Mangrovibacterium diazotrophicum: one gene and its partner. The protein of the gene in region 2 binds, or shares a complex with, the protein of the main gene of each other region. Links are inferred from orthologs where the notes say so. Each region holds a gene or a part of one and is shown on either strand. Other genes may lie near its edges.

Region 1 (7,858 bases), 1.7 Mb from region 2 along the record:
TTCAAAAAAGCCCGAATGCCAAAATTTCCTTTCGAGCTGTAAAAGATGGTTGCCGGCAAACTAGAACGTTGCGAAATACTGTCGTTTTTGTTTAGCCTGAAGGAATAGAGCATCCCGCCCGAAACCAGAAAACCCGCATCGGCAGTGTATGCCGGAGCAATAATCGGTGACAGCCAGGGCTTGCCTTCGTCGAACGCTTGTTGCTTTTGCGCTTCCCGTTTAGCGAAAAAGGTGGATAATTTACTTTGTGCTGGCAGCGTTGTGCTAATCAGCAAAACCAGCGTCGAAGTCAGTAGTATTTTGTAGCTAGTCAAAATGAAATTTCGTTTGTGTTTCTAACAAATTTACAATAATCTCCGGCGTTAAACCCGACGAAATTTCAAGAATCGCGGTACACGAGAACGATAATACCGGACTTTTGGGGCTTCACTGTCGCTTAAAATTAAAGGTTTTAGTAGATGCATATCGAATCATTTGCAGAACAAATGAACATCATGCAGGGGTGAATCGTTCCAATCGCGAAGAATTTTATTCGTAGGTCGGAAGCAGGAGCTTTCGGCTTTTAAAGTTAAATGCAAGAGTGCCGGGCAGAATCCCGTTGGAGGGAATCTACCGAAAGCGTAGTTTTGATTTATGAAACTGAAGTTGACGACTGTGTATTCGCTGCAGGCTTTTCAGCTGATGCGATATGCCACCATGATTTTGATTGGTGTTTTTATGGCCAAAAGCTCTCTTGGTATGGAAGCGATTGGCGCTTACGAACAATTTATGTTCCTGGCGGGCAGCGTCAGTTTCTTTTGGCTCACCGGCCTGATTCGCGGTCTTTTGCCGCTCTACCGTGAAACCGACAGCGATGATGTTCGCTTTTTCAATGCCTTCCTGCTGATCAGTGTGCTTACCTTGCTGAGTTCGCTGGTTATTTTCTTTTTGGCCGAGATGTGGTTTCCGCAACAGGCGGTTGGCGATGGATTCTCCGTTCGCTGGATGCTGGCGATTTATCTTTTTTGTACTGTCCCGGCCGGGTTGACGGAGTATTATTTCCTGCTGAAAAAGAAGTCGGCCCGCATTGTGGTATACGGAGCAGTGAGCTACGTGTTGATGTTGGGGCTTGTGCTAACTCCGGCGGTGTTGGGCTGGGGCATTGGTTCCTGTTTGAAAGGATTGGTTGTTTGGGCGATTTTTCGCTACCTGGTCCTTTGGTTTATTTTGCTGCGCTATGTTCGGCTTAAGTTTTCGGCTGCGTACCAGCGAGAACACATTGGAGTGTCGGTGCCTTTGATTTTGTCGGCCTTGGTGAGCGGTTCGGCGCAGTATGTCGATGGTTTCATTGTGCGCTCGCAATACGACGAATCGGTTTTCGCAATTTTCCGCTTTGGTGCCCGCGAGTTCCCGATTGTGCTTTTGCTGGCTAATGCGTTCAGTAATGCCATGTTGCCCACTTTTGCGTCGACTGACAGTTTGGAGACTGTTTTGGAGAAAATAAAAAAGGAATCGACGCGCTTGAGCCACTACTTGTTCCCATTGTCCGGTTTGCTTTTGGTGACGAGCCATATGCTGTTCCCACTTCTTTTTAACCAGAACTTTGCCGAAAGTGCAAGCGTCTTCAATATTTATCTGTTGCTGATAACAAGCCGCATGTTGTTTCCGCAAACCATCCTCATTGGTTTGAAACGAACATCGCTGATTGCCTGGGCTTCCATTGGCGAACTTTTGGTGAATGTCACGTTGAGCGTTTGGTTTGTGCAGTTTGCCGGAATTCAGGGCGTTGCGTTTGCGACCGTGTTGGCCTATCTTTTCGAAAAGGGATTGCTGGCCATGCTGGTCGAATCGCGGTTGAACATCCCGGTGACAAAATATCAGAATATTTCCCGCCACCTGATTTATTCACTATTTTTGCTGTCCTTGTTTTATATCGTTGAGTTTGTAATATACTGATATGGATATCCTGATAGACGATCCGGCAACGGAAAAATTATTCCGCGAAATTCTGGTTAAAATTCGCCTTTTGAAGAATGGCGATACGGTAGCCCAAATGAAAAAGATGGGGCTGAACTACAAAATTAACTGGGGCGCATCGATCATTCACCTGCGCGAGTTGGCCAAAAATTACGAGAAAAACCATTTGCTGGCGTTGAAGCTTTGGAACAAAGGCTGGCGCGAAACCATGATCATGGCGACTTTGCTTGAAGTTCCCGAGGAAATGGGAGAGGAGCAGATGGATTATTGGACAAAAAGTACCGAAACGGCTGAGATCATCGAGCAGTTGGTTGCCAACTTGTTTGTACACTCCAAATATGCATTTGTTAAAGCCATGGAATATTGCTGCGGCAAAAAGTTCCTGGTGCATTATGCCGGTTTGCATCTGATTGGCCGTCTGGCAATGGTCGACAAAAAAGCGATTGATGAAATGTTTGAGACATTCTTCCCGGTGTTGTCGCCTTTGGCAAAAGATCCGCAGCTCGGGCAAGTGTTCTATCGCACAATGACTTTGATGGCAAACCGAAGTGCTGAATTGCGTAAATCATGCATTGATTTTCTGGAAGAAGTGAAACTGATGGAGGAGGAGCAAGCCCGGAATATGGCGTCGTTACTGTTGGCTGATTTTGCCGAATGGGAAGACTAAAAATGCGGAGAGAGAGGGATTCGAACCCCCGGATCCGTGAAGATCAACGGTTTTCAAGACCGCCGCATTCGACCACTCTGCCATCTCTCCAAAGCGGTGGCGAAGATATAAAATGTTCTCAATAAACAAACCATTGATGTGAAAAAACGGCAGGTTTTCTTGTCGCTCGTTAGTTTGGCATTGTTTTTATTACACAATACTGCAATTTAAAATTGATACAATTATGAATTTATCTAAGTCATCCAATCCGGTTTTCGGACAATCTGTCTTTAATCGTTTGGATAGTCGCTCCGACGCAGGTGTTATGACCATCAACGGAACGATGAATAAAACCGGTCTCATGTTGTTGATCGTACTCTTTGCTGCCATTTTTACCTGGCGCAAATTTTTTGGAATGTATGAGTATTCAAGCCCGGAGGCTGCCGTTTCTGCCATTCAGTGGTGGATGATCGGTGGTGCTATCGGTGGTTTCATCACAGCGATTATCACAACGTTTCGTCCTCAGAGTTCGAACGTAACTGCACCGATTTATGCTGTTTTTGAAGGTTTGTTCCTTGGTGGGATCTCCGCTTTCTTCGAAGCACAATATCCCGGTTTGGTCATGCGTGCCGTTGCTTTAACACTCGGTGTGTTCTTCGTCATGTTGATGCTTTTCCGTAACGGTAAATTGCGCGCCAGTGGTAAGCTGAAGATGGGAATCCTGGCTGCTACAGGTGGTATTGCGCTGGTTTATTTTGTCAGCTTTATCGCCGGGATGTTCGGTGCTAATTTGGGCTTCTTGTATGGCAATAGCAACATCAGTATCGGCTTCAGCTTGATCGTAGTGGTCATTGCGGCTTTGAACCTGATCCTTGACTTCGATTTTATTGAAAGAGGTTCGCAAGCAGGTGCTCCAAAGATCATGGAATGGTATGGAGCGTTTGGTTTGATGGTGACCTTGATTTGGTTGTATATCGAGATTTTGCGCTTGCTGGCAAAGCTGGCTTCGCGTCGCGATTAAGACAAAAAGACATCATTCAAAAAAGATATTTCAGGCAGGGGCCAACGGTCCCTGCTTTTTATTTTCGCACGGAAGTATTAATTTCGGGCGGATTTATACAAGCAAACTCTCATGCAGATTATTCCGGTAGACGATAAAAAATCGGTTGACGCTTTTCACGAGCTGCCTTATACCATTTATAAAAATGACTCAAATTGGGTCCCGCCGCTTCGAATGATGGTGGAGCATATTTTCGACCCTGGAAAAAATAACAGCCTGAAAAACGGGGATGCTAAGCGGTGGCTGGTTGAAAAAAATGGGCAGGTCGTTGGGCGAATTTCAGCTTTTGTAACCGACACTTATTCGTACAGTTTCGAGCAACCTACCGGGGGAATTGGCTTTTTCGAGTGCTTTGACGATCAGGACGCTGCTAACTTGCTTTTCGATTCGGCAATCGACTGGCTGAAGACAAAAGGGATGGAAGCCGTGGACGGTCCAATCAACATTGGCGAGAATTTCTTCAATTGGGGAGTTTTGGTCGATGGCTTTATGCAACAGAGTTTTGGCATGCAGTATAATTTACCATACTATGCCAAGCTGTTCCAAAACTACGGTTTTCAGACTTATTACGAGCAATACAGCTATCAGCTGGATATTACGAGTCCCGATTTGCCGGAACGATTCTGGAAAATCGCTGAGTGGATGTCGAAGAAACCGGGTTACTCGTTTAAGCAGTTTCGCTTTGCTGAAAAAGAAAAATTTATCCAGGATTTTCTTGCTATTTACGAGCAAGCCTGGGTGAAACACGATAACTACAAACGCATCGATCCGGAGGACATCAACAAGATGTTGGTCGAATCCAAGATGATGCTGGAGGAAGACTTTATTTGGTTCGTTTACCACGAAGGAACGCCGATTGCCTTTTTTATGATGGTGCCGGATTTGAACCAGTTGTTTAAGCGCATCCCAAGCGGCAAGCTGAATTTATTCAATTTGCTGAAGATGCTTTGGTTGCGTAAACGAAAAGTGATTACACGGTGCCGGGTATTGGTGATGGGCGTTATTCCGAAGTTCCAGAAATCTGGAATTGAGTCTGCTATCTTTTATCACCTGAGAAAGGTGATGCTAAGAAAAAGTTGGTATAACGAGATGGAGCTGAGTTGGGTCGGAGATTTCAACCCGAAGATGATTTCGATATTTAAAGCTGTTGGCGGAAATCACGAAAAAACCCACCTGACCTTACGTTATATGTTCGATCCGAATAACGAGTTTAAGCGGGCACCGATAATTATGGACTAGCTTCGCTTTTGATTTGAAAAGTTTTGAATGTGCGTTGAATGACATTATAATTAAGATTGAAACATGCAGTTACATTTGGTTGATGATGCGGTAAGCCGGAAGAAGTTTCACAAAGTTCCACATCTTGTCTACAAAGGAGATAAGAACTGGGCGCCCCCCTTGGAGGGAATGATTGAAGATACCTTTAATCCGGCGAAAAATCCTTCCTTTAAAAACGGAGAGGCCATCCGTTGGGTTTTGACAAGCGACGATGGAAAATTGTTGGGACGTATCGCTGCATTTATCAATTACGACAAAGCCGTCGCATTTGAGCAACCGACCGGTGGGTGCGGTTTCTTCGAGTGTGTTGATGATCAGCTGGCTGCCAGCAAGTTATTTGATGCAGCCCGAGACTGGTTGAAGGAACGTGGCATGGAAGCCATGGACGGGCCTGTTAATTTTGGCGAGAATTACGTCAACTGGGGATTGCTGGTTGATGGATTTATGCCGCAGGGCTTCGGTATGCCCTACAATCCGAAGTACTACCAAAAGCTTTTCGAAACCTATGGTTTTCAAATGTATTTCCAGCAGTTTAGCTACCATTTGGATACCACTTTGCCGGAGCTTCCCGATCGTTTCTGGAAGGTAGCTGAATGGGTGGCTAAAAAGCCGCAGTTCAAATTCGAGCATTTTTCCTGGGATAAAACTGAAAAATATATTGACGATTTTGCACGTGTTTACGACAATGCATGGCGTTTTCACGAGCATTTCAAACCATTGGACAAAGACGATTTGCGCGATTTTCTGAAATCAGCCAAGCCAATTCTGGAGCCGGAATTTATCTGGTTTGCTTATCACGAAGACGAGCCAATTGCTTTATTCGTGATGATTCCGGATTTGAACCAGATTTTGGTCAATATGAAAGGCAAGCTGAATTTCTGGGGAATTCTGAAATTCCTTTGGTTGAAAAAGAAGAAGACCATGACCCGTACCAGGAGCCTGATTATCGGTATTGTGCCGAAGTTCCAGCGTTCGGGGGTTGATGCGGCAATTTTCTGGCACCTGCGTCCGGTGATGTACCGCAAAAACTGGTACAAGGAAATGGAGTTGAGCTGGGCCGGTGATTTCAACCCCAAAGTGGTTGCTCTGTACGAGTCGGTTGGTGGAAAACACATGAAAACGCATTACACCATGCGGTATTTATTCGACCGCAATAAGCCGTTTGAGCGTGCTCCAATCATCAATGCAGAAAAAGTTTCTGAAAAAAGTTAAAAAAGCTTTGTGAATTACGTAACTGTGAGTATATTTGCAGCCCGATTGTAATAATGTAGTAATAAAGATCAGCGATGAAAAAAGAGATACATCCAGATAGTTATCGTATGGTAGCGTTCAAAGATATGTCAGACGGAACAGTTTTCCTGACTAAGTCTACCATTCAGACAAAAGAAACTGAAGTAGTTGACGGCGTTGAGTATCCGGTAGTTAAGCTGGAGATCTCAAGCAGTTCTCATCCATTTTACACAGGTAAAATGAAATTGGTTGACACCGCAGGTCGTGTTGACAAATTCATGAGCCGTTACCAAAAGCACATGGATGCACGTAAGAAATAATTGATTATTCTGACGATAAATTGAAGCTTCGCTATTCGCGGAGCTTTTTTTTTATCTTAATTTTGAAGGTTAAAAAATCGGAGATGAATATTATTCTGTTTGAAACAGATCAACGTAACTGTTTACTACCATTGTGTTATACCCGGCCGGTCGCTATGCTGCGCACGGGCATTTTAACCATTCTCGAAAAATGGCAATATCGCTTGACCGGTGATTTTTCGTTTAAAACGGAAGCACATCTGAAAGAAAAATTTCCGGTGAAGCTGGAGGAAGATAATATCCTTGTTTCGGGACATATTTGCCCCAATGATGAACTTGCTGTTTTGGTAAAAGAGTTGGCGGCATTTGAAGGGATCAAGTGGCAAGGTGTGCCCGTAGCATTGCGCTTGCCTAAAATGGAAGCCAAAGCTTTTCCGGAGTTGAAGTCCATGGTAAATTGGAAAGAATATGACGGCGATTTGGATAGTATTCGTTACGCCTGGGATTTGAACGAGGTGAGCGCAAGACAGTTTAAACTCGATTTTAAAGTTATTACTGCCGGACGCGCATCGGCAATTCTGAGTCAGACGAACCAAGTGGTTGCTCCCGAAAATATTTTTGTTGAGGAAGGTGCAAAGGTTGAGTTTGCAATCATAAATGCGAGCTCTGGCCCGGTATACATCGGAAAGGATTCCGAGATCATGGAAGGATCCTTGATTCGCGGACCTTTTGCGTTGGGAGAGCATGCGGTGTTGAACATGGGCTCTAAAATTTACGGGCCTGTTTGCATTGGACCCTATTGCAAAGTTGGGGGCGAGATCAGTCATTCAATTTTGTTGGGATACAGCAACAAGGGACACGATGGTTTCCTCGGACATTCAGTGTTGGGCGAATGGTGTAATCTGGGCGCAGGATCGAATGTCTCGAATTTAAAAAATACCTACGACAAAGTAAAAGTCTGGAATTATCCGGACAACAAATTCATACGCACGGGGCAGCAGTTTTGTGGTGTCATCATGGGCGATCATTCGAAGGCCGGAATCAACACCATGTTTAACACCGGGACGGTTGTTGGTGTTGGATGTAATATCCACGGAGCCGGGTTCCCGCGTCAGTTTGTACCATCATTTTCCGATGGCGGTGCGCATGGTTACAAGGTTCACCAGTTGAAGACGGTGTTTGGGACCGCAGCACAGGTGATGGCTCGCCGGTCTACTGTTTTGACAGATGTTGATCAGCGTTTGCTGACTGCAGTGTTTGATATTTCAACGCCTTATCGTAAATTCTAACTGTAACCATTGTTCGTTATCGTGGCACAGTGATTGCCTAATTAGATGGCGGACGAAAATGAAGTCTAAACCTGACAGCTTGTCGGGTTCTATTTTGAAA
Region 2 (7,939 bases):
AAGCGTAATGCAAGCGAATCCATTCCAAACCTTCGATATCAGCCAAACGATTGATCAATTCAGCCAATTTGCTTTCGCCGTAACGGTCAATTCCGTAGTAAGACAAATCCTGGGCAATCACCAGCAACTCTTTCACACCGTCTTGGGCTAAACGGGTAGCTTCTTCAATCAAGCTCTCCATATCGCGCGATTTGTGGTTGCCCGTAAATTGCGGGATTGCACAAAACGAACAATGGCGGTTACATCCTTCACTGATTTTCAGGTAGGCGAAATGGCCCAGCGTGGTTTTCACCCGGTGATACATTTTTTGCTCGTAGAACGTCGCGTTTAAGTCTTTCACGACCTCTTTGAAATCAAACTTCCCGTAGAATTTATCAACCTCCGGAATCTCTTTGGTCAGATCTTCCTTGTAGCGAGCCGACAAACAGCCCATCACCAACAGTTTATCCAACTTGCCGGACTTGCGGGCATCAGCAAAATTCAGGATCGTATTGACCGATTCTTCTTTGGCATCGGCAATAAAACCACAGGTATTTAGAATTACAATATTTGCATCGTCGTCTTCCGAATCATGCACCACTTTAAAGCCGTTCAGGTCCAACTGATTCAGCAACATTTCCGAATCGACCAGGTTCTTCGAACAGCCCAGCGTCATGATATTAACTTTACCTCTCTTCATATTTTAATGTCAATTTTCGTCCTCTACAACAATCAAATACAGCTACGGTTTGTAAGCTGAAAAACATTTCAGTATTTCGCACAGACGCTCAGCCTGTACAACGTTTAGTTTACGAGGTGATTTTCGGTTGGTTGATTTGGGTATTTTAGGAGAAAAGCGAGTCTACAAATTCGCCGCGACGGAAAATCTGTAAATCTTCCATCTTTTCGCCAATACCGATGTATTTCACCGGAATTTTAAATTGATCGCTGATACCGATCACAACACCGCCTTTCGCGGTTCCGTCGAGTTTGGTCAGCGCCAGGGCAGTCACTTCGGTTGCTTTGGTGAATTGTTTGGCTTGCTCAAAAGCATTTTGGCCGGTCGATCCGTCCAGTACCAGCAACACTTCGTTTGGTGCACCCGGAACAATCTTCTCCATCACTTTCTTGATCTTCGAAAGCTCGTTCATCAGGTTAATCTTGTTGTGCAAACGGCCAGCCGTGTCGATAATTACAACATCAGCGCCGGAAGCTTTGGCCGATTTCAAGGTATCGAAAGCAACAGAAGCCGGATCCGAGCCCATATCCTGGCGAACGATCGGCACGTCCACTCGTTTTGCCCAAACTTCAAGCTGGTCGATTGCCGCGGCACGGAAGGTATCGGCTGCACCCAAAACAACTTTCTTACCAGCTTGCTTAAAATTATAAGCCAGCTTGCCGATTGTTGTGGTTTTACCAACGCCGTTCACGCCTACAACCATAATAACATAGGGGTCTTCGCCGGCAGGAAGCTCAAAATCGTCCACGTCGCCCGAGTTGTTTTCTTCGAGCAGAGCAGCGATTTCTTCTTTCAGAATTCGGTTCAGTTCTTCAACGCCGAGGTACTTGTCTCGTTCGACACGTTCCTCAATCCGTCGGATTATTTTCAGGGTTGTATCGACACCTACATCCGAAGTAATCAGCACTTCTTCAAGGTTATCGAGTACCTCGTCATCGACCTTCGATTTACCGGCAACGGCGCGGCTTAGCTTCTGGAAAACATTTTCTTTGGTTTTCGCCAAACCTTGATCAAGACTCTCTTTTTTAGCTTTGGAAAATAATCCGAAAAGACCCATATAACTTGAAATTTTGAGTGCGCCAATTTACAAAATTATGCCGAATAACAGCTATTGTTTTAGCAGATTAGCTAAGTTTTCGAAACTAAAATCGTTCAACGGTTGCGTAACTGCCGAATTTCCTCTTTCATCTCCGACAGAATATCCGACAGGCGGCTCACTTCTAAATGATTGGGCTGTGGTAAGTTGAAACTTAAAACACCCTCAGCTTTCCAGATTTCAAGCACATCCTCTGCGTCAACAGCATAAGGCTCATATTCAGGATTATCTGATTTCAGTAAAAAACGGCTATCACCCTGACGATAAACCCGCTTGTAAACCAAACCTGCATCTTTCGTAATCAACACATAGGTTTGGCCGTCTCTCAAATCATCCAACGATTCAACAAACTGGCAAAACATATAAGCTCCAGGCTGCACCGGCAACATACTGTCGCCTTTTAGCTGGAAGACACGATACGTTTTTCCCGGCGATAATTCGGGAACCGGCATATTGAATGCGGGCAACTGCCCGATGTATTCCGGATCAGCAAAACCATTCAAATAACCGGCGGAAGCCTTGACCGGAACAATCGGAATCAACTCTTCATTTTCTGCATTAACGACAATCGGCAGAATCTTCAAACCTCCGATTGACGGCACATTCGCATATTTTTCCTTACTTAAATCATTCCGAATAAGTTGATCTAAACTCAAATCAAAATTCAATGCAATTTGAACAAGCGTGGCGATTTTTGGCGTTGCCCTTCCCTCTTCATACGCACCAATATGTGAGCGTTTCAACCCTAATTTATCGGCTAAATCCTGCTGCGTCAATCGTGATTGCTGACGCAAATATTTCAAGTTATCGGACAAAAAATTCATTCGCTAATATTTTTAGTCATCACTTTAAAATTAACTAATACTTTTAGCTAAAACTAATTTTATTAGTATTTTTGAACAGTCGACTATGCAACAAGACGCTAAATATAGGCTATCATGAAAGAAAATGTACTCGAAAAACTAAAAATATTAGCAGATGCCGCCAAATATGACGTTTCGTGTGCATCGAGCGGCAATAACAGGAGTAACAAAGGTGGTATTGGAAACGCGGTGGCTTGTGGGATTTGCCATAGTTTTACTGATGACGGAAGGTGCGTCAGCCTTCTGAAAATGTTGATGACAAACCACTGCATTTACGATTGCGCTTATTGCATTAACCGACGAACGAACGACCGCCCGCGAGCAACGATGTCCGTTCAGGAGGTGGTTGACCTGACGATCAACTTTTACCGCAGAAATTACATCGAAGGACTTTTTCTGAGTTCTGGGATCATTAAAAACGCAGATTTCACCATGGAACGCCTGATGCTCGTAGCGCGAAAGCTGAGACAAGAAGAGCGCTATCATGGCTACATTCATTTGAAAGCCATTCCGGGATCAAGCCCAGAATTAATCAGACAGGCCGGGCTATTCGCCGATCGTCTGAGTGTAAATATTGAAATCCCGACAGAACAGCAGCTTCAACGTTTGGCACCAGAGAAAACATTTTCATCGGTAATTCAACCGATGGAACAGATTAAAACCGGGATACAGCTCTACAAGGAAGACCGGCGAAAGTATCGCTTCGTGGATCCTTTCACACCTGCCGGCCAAAGCACACAGCTGATCGTTGGTGCCACACCGGAAAGCGATCGTCAAATTCTGGCTTTAGCCTCGGGCCTGTACCAGCACCAAAGTCTAAAGCGTGTTTATTACTCGGGATATTTACCCGTGAACGACTATGACAAGCGTCTGCCTGCGCTGCAATCACCACCATTGGTTCGCGAAAATCGCCTTTACCAAAGCGACTGGCTGATGCGTTTTTACCATTTTCAAGCCGATGAAATATTGAGTTCTGATCAACCATTCCTGGATCTTGAGATTGACCCCAAGCTGGCTTACGCCATCCGAAATCTTCATCTATTCCCTGTGGATATCAATCGCGCCGACTATGAGATGATTCTTCGGGTTCCGGGCATTGGCGTGCAATCAGCCAAAATGATCGTGGATGCCCGTCGGTTCCGGAGGCTGAACAGTTATCACCTCAAACAAATCGGCGTAGTGATGAAACGAGCCCAATACTTCATTACCTGTAATGAACTCCCGGCCCGTCGGGGCGACTGGGATCCAGATGTTTTGCGAAGTCACATCATTCATGAAAGCACTACAAAACGATGCAAAGCAGGCGATACGCAGCTAAGTTTATTTCATTTTCAACCACCTAAAAAGCAACCGGAATTGACTGTTCACTTCAAACAATAAAGCATGGCAATTATCAGATACGACGGCACATTCGCAGGTTTTCTTACAGTAGTTTTCGAGTGTTACGCACGAAAGCTAAACCCTGCCGATATTTGTAAAGAAACGGCCTTTCAGGAAAGCTTGTTTGGCGAAAGCATCCGTATCGAAACCGATGAAAAAAAAGCGCATCGTGTGTGGAAAGGCTTTCAGCAAAAGCTTCACCCTCGCAACAGGGAACTGCCTTTTCGAACTTTTTTATCAGAAGAGAAAGGGATAGAAATGCGCCTGTATCGTTTTATGCGTCGGACCTTTGACTCCAATAAGCGCATCGATACCGATTTTGCAGATTCAGATGTGCTGGCGTTAAAAAAAATTGAGCGACAGGTGATGCGCGAATCTATGCGAATACTGGAGTTTCTGCGCTTTCAGCAAACAATCGACAACATTTACTTCGCTGCCGTCGAGCCCCAGTACGACGTTCTTCCCTTCACCATCGATCATTTTCGAAAGCGTTTTGCTGATCAACAATGGATCATCTATGATTTGAAACGAGACTATGGATTCTTCTACGACCTTCAAGAAGTGCAGGAAATCAACCTGAACGAAAAATCATTCTCGACACACGATGGGAAACTTGCTGAAAACATTGTGATGGAAGACGAATTGCTTTACCAAACTTTGTGGAAAAATTACTTCAATCACGTCAATATAGAAGAGCGGAAGAATGCGAAACTTCAACGGCAACACATGCCTCGGAGATACTGGAAATTTCTTCCAGAGAAAAATCAGGCATAAAAAAAGCTCCCACAAATGTGAGAGCTTTCTTTTACACAAAGTATATCTTACTTTTTGAAATAATCTTTAACCATTTCGTTAGGAACTACACCTTCTTGAAATGTATATGAACCGGTTTTATCTGATTTCACCATTTTGATTACTTTCGCATAACCTTTACCGGCACCTTTTTGCAATGATGCTACTGCTTTCTTTGCCATATCTCAAATTATTTAATTTCGCGGTGTACAGTTACTTTTTTCAAGTTCGGGTTGTATTTTTTCAACTCCAAACGTTCTGATGTGTTCTTGCGGTTTTTTGTAGTAATGTACCGTGAAGTTCCGGGAACGTTCGTTTCCTTTTGTTCGGTACATTCCATAATAACCTGAACTCTATTTCCTTTTTTAGCCATTTCTTTCGGTTTTAAACAGTTTTAATCAAACCTTGTTCTTTGGCACCTTTTAATGCCGCACTTAATCCATTTTTGTTAATGGTACGCAATCCGGCAGCCGATACAGTCAATGTAATCCAACGATCTTCTTCTGGAAGATAGAATTTTTTATTGAACAGGTTCGGACTAAACCGACGTTTAGTCTTTTTATTCGAGTGAGAAACATTATTTCCCACCATTGCTTTTTTTCCGGTTATTTGACAAATTCTTGACATTGTCTTTATTTTTTACAGTATCACACACGTTTTTCAAACAGTTCGCAAAATAAGTGCTTTTTCCTGAAATAATCAAATCGTAAAGAAAGTTTTTTCGACTTTTTTCAACAACTAAATGTTTAAAAATCAAAAAGTTTTTCAATTCTTTCAATTTCAACCCCAAATAAACGTATAAAATCAAGACAAATCAAATCAAATAAGGAACATATGTTCTATTTTCATATTTCCTAAAAACACTTGAATTTATTCAAAAAGAATCAGTTATTTGTATAACCGAAGGTAAATTCCTCGTATAAACCGATAAAATCATTACAACTATGGAAGAACAAGTAAATCAAATGCCGCGCATAGGCGACATGGCTCCCGATTTTCAGGCAGATACCACCTACGGTCCTTTGAAATTTTCAGAATACAACAACGGTAGCTGGGTTATTTTGTTTTCACACCCGGCAGATTTTACACCTGTTTGCACTACCGAGATGAGTGGTTTCGCCCTGCGAAGCGACGAATTTAAAGCTTTAAACACGAAGCTGATTGGTCTCAGCATCGATAGTATTCATGCTCACGTAGCTTGGGTAAACAATGTGAAAAAGAATTCCGGCGTACTTTTTAATTTCCCGATCATTGCCGATATCGACATGAAGGTTTCCAAATTGTACGGAATGCTTCAGCCCAACGAAAGCCAAACTGCCGCGGTACGGGCGGTGTTCATTATTGATCCGACAGGCAAAGTGCGCCTGATGATGTATTATCCATTGAACGTTGGTCGTAATATGGACGAAATTGTTCGGGCACTTAAAGCGTTGCAAACATCAGACAAGCATGGAGTAGCACTACCACTGAACTGGGTTCCGGGCGAAAAAGTGATCGTTCCACCTCCCAAAACAGTTGACGCCATGATTGAGCGCGAAAAATCTGATTACGAAATGATGGATTTCTATCTGGCTAAAAAAGATTTGTAACATATAATTCTTAATGATTCTAAAAGGAGACAGTTTTCACTCGTCTCCTTTTTCATATTTATCAGAAACGAATTATCTTCGGAGTAGTAATACACAACGCATGAATACAGAGCAACAGCGCTTCTACCCCACCTTTCTCGGTGCGGCACATTTGGTGATTCTCTACATTTTTATCCAAACCATTGTGGATTTTCCGCTGGCCATTTGGGATTATTACCACGGAACAGAATATTTGTACAACCCGGCAAAGAAAATTATACTTGGCGTAGGCTCAATCGTATTCATCCTTTATTTCGGGTACCGAAAGGCGAAAACGTCAATCGACAAGCTTTTCCCAGTGAAATTATTCAACCCGCTTATTCTGCTCCCCGTCACACTCTTTTTAATGAGCGCCCAAATATTTTTAACGGAAGTTAATCTGTGGGTGGACAGCTGGCTGCCTGCTCCACCTTGGTTTTGGGAACTTTTCGACAAAATATTCGATAATGATCTGGGCATTTGGGGAGCTTTCCTGAAAGTCGTGATCATTGCGCCGATAATTGAAGAATTGATTTTCAGGGGAATTATCATGCACGGGTTCATGCGTAACTACCCGCAACTGATTGCAATCTTCTTCTCGGGCTTATTGTTTGCTCTCTTCCACCTGAATCCCTGGCAGTTTCCCGCTACTTTTATGCTGGGATGCCTGCTGGGATGGATCATGATCATTACCCGGAATATTTTCGCCTGCATCCTGGGACACGCCATTAACAACCTGCTCGTACTGCTCAGCATCGAGTATAATCGTGAAATATCTGAATTCTCTTTCTTTCTACTAAAACGAAACGAGCAACTGCACATCAGTTACCTCGTTGCTGCACTCAGCTTGGTGCTAATCGGACTTTTTGCCGCATTTAAACGCAAGAAAGTCGTAGCATGATGGATTACCTCCTCATTATTCTCGGAGCCTGTTGCATTTTGATCGGGATCGCGGGTTCAGTATTGCCTGTTTTGCCAGGCCCTCCAATTAGCTACCTGGGGTTACTTTTGATGCACTTTACCGATAAATACCAGTTCAGCACAAAATTTCTGATTATCTGGGCTGCCATTTCTGTAGCTACAGTTCTGCTTGATCAGCTAATTCCGGTATGGGGTACAAAGAAATTCGGAGGCAGCAAACAGGGAGTTTGGGGCAGCGTGATCGGATTGCTGATCGGAATGATCTTTCTGGGACCTCCGGGGATTATTATCGGTCCGTTTTTGGGTGCTGTCGCTGGTGAATTGATTGCAGGAAAGCGCTCTTCTCAAGCATTAAGAGCGGGAACTGGTGCATTGCTGGGTTTTCTCGCTGGCACCATTCTCAAACTTGTGGTCTCAGGAATGATGTGTTGGTACTTTATGGCAAAACTGATTTATTGAGTTTGGCACGACGAATAAACAATTGGTCGAAATTTCCGGGGAATTTGGCGATTTTTTGATCTCTTTCCCTAATAAATTGTTTACACTTGACAAGCATTTAAAC

Evidence for each region.
Region 1: rpmG (region 2) and BC643_RS08815 share a complex: the UniProt entries of both Bacillus subtilis proteins name them as parts of the 50S ribosomal subunit. The link is inferred for Mangrovibacterium diazotrophicum from one-to-one orthologs.

What each region holds. Positions count from the first base shown.
Region 1 is NZ_RAPN01000001.1:2,243,144-2,251,001, reverse strand. The notes cover bases 5,132-7,858. They hold BC643_RS08815 (type B 50S ribosomal protein L31), read left to right. Parts: upstream 5,132-6,226; coding sequence 6,227-6,490; downstream 6,491-7,858. Other genes in these bases: BC643_RS08810 (putative sugar nucleotidyl transferase), read left to right, coding at 6,574-7,758; BC643_RS08820 (GNAT family N-acetyltransferase), read left to right, coding at 5,132-6,152. Also shown: BC643_RS08850 (BamA/TamA family outer membrane protein), read right to left, coding at 1-314; BC643_RS08845 (lipopolysaccharide biosynthesis protein), read left to right, coding at 634-1,935; BC643_RS08840 (DNA alkylation repair protein), read left to right, coding at 1,937-2,623; BC643_RS08830 (Bax inhibitor-1/YccA family protein), read left to right, coding at 2,847-3,623; BC643_RS08825 (CAF1 family ribonuclease), read left to right, coding at 3,735-4,901; more of BC643_RS08820, read left to right, coding at 4,965-5,131. UniProt on the Bacillus subtilis protein: While neither of the L31 paralogs is essential, this protein does not seem to function as the main L31 protein.
Region 2 is NZ_RAPN01000001.1:514,219-522,157, forward strand. The notes cover bases 3,632-6,439. They hold rpmG (50S ribosomal protein L33), read right to left. Parts: upstream 5,223-6,439; coding sequence 5,040-5,222; downstream 3,632-5,039. Other genes in these bases: BC643_RS02200 (putative DNA modification/repair radical SAM protein), read left to right, coding at 3,632-4,057; BC643_RS02205 (TIGR03915 family putative DNA repair protein), read left to right, coding at 4,061-4,831; BC643_RS02210 (DUF4295 domain-containing protein), read right to left, coding at 4,879-5,031; rpmB (50S ribosomal protein L28), read right to left, coding at 5,234-5,476; BC643_RS02230 (peroxiredoxin), read left to right, coding at 5,794-6,438. Also shown: 30S ribosomal protein S12 methylthiotransferase RimO, read right to left, coding at 1-679; signal recognition particle-docking protein FtsY, read right to left, coding at 825-1,775; BC643_RS02195 (XRE family transcriptional regulator), read right to left, coding at 1,871-2,638; more of BC643_RS02200, read left to right, coding at 2,753-3,631; BC643_RS02235 (CPBP family intramembrane glutamic endopeptidase), read left to right, coding at 6,539-7,357; BC643_RS02240 (DUF456 domain-containing protein), read left to right, coding at 7,354-7,836.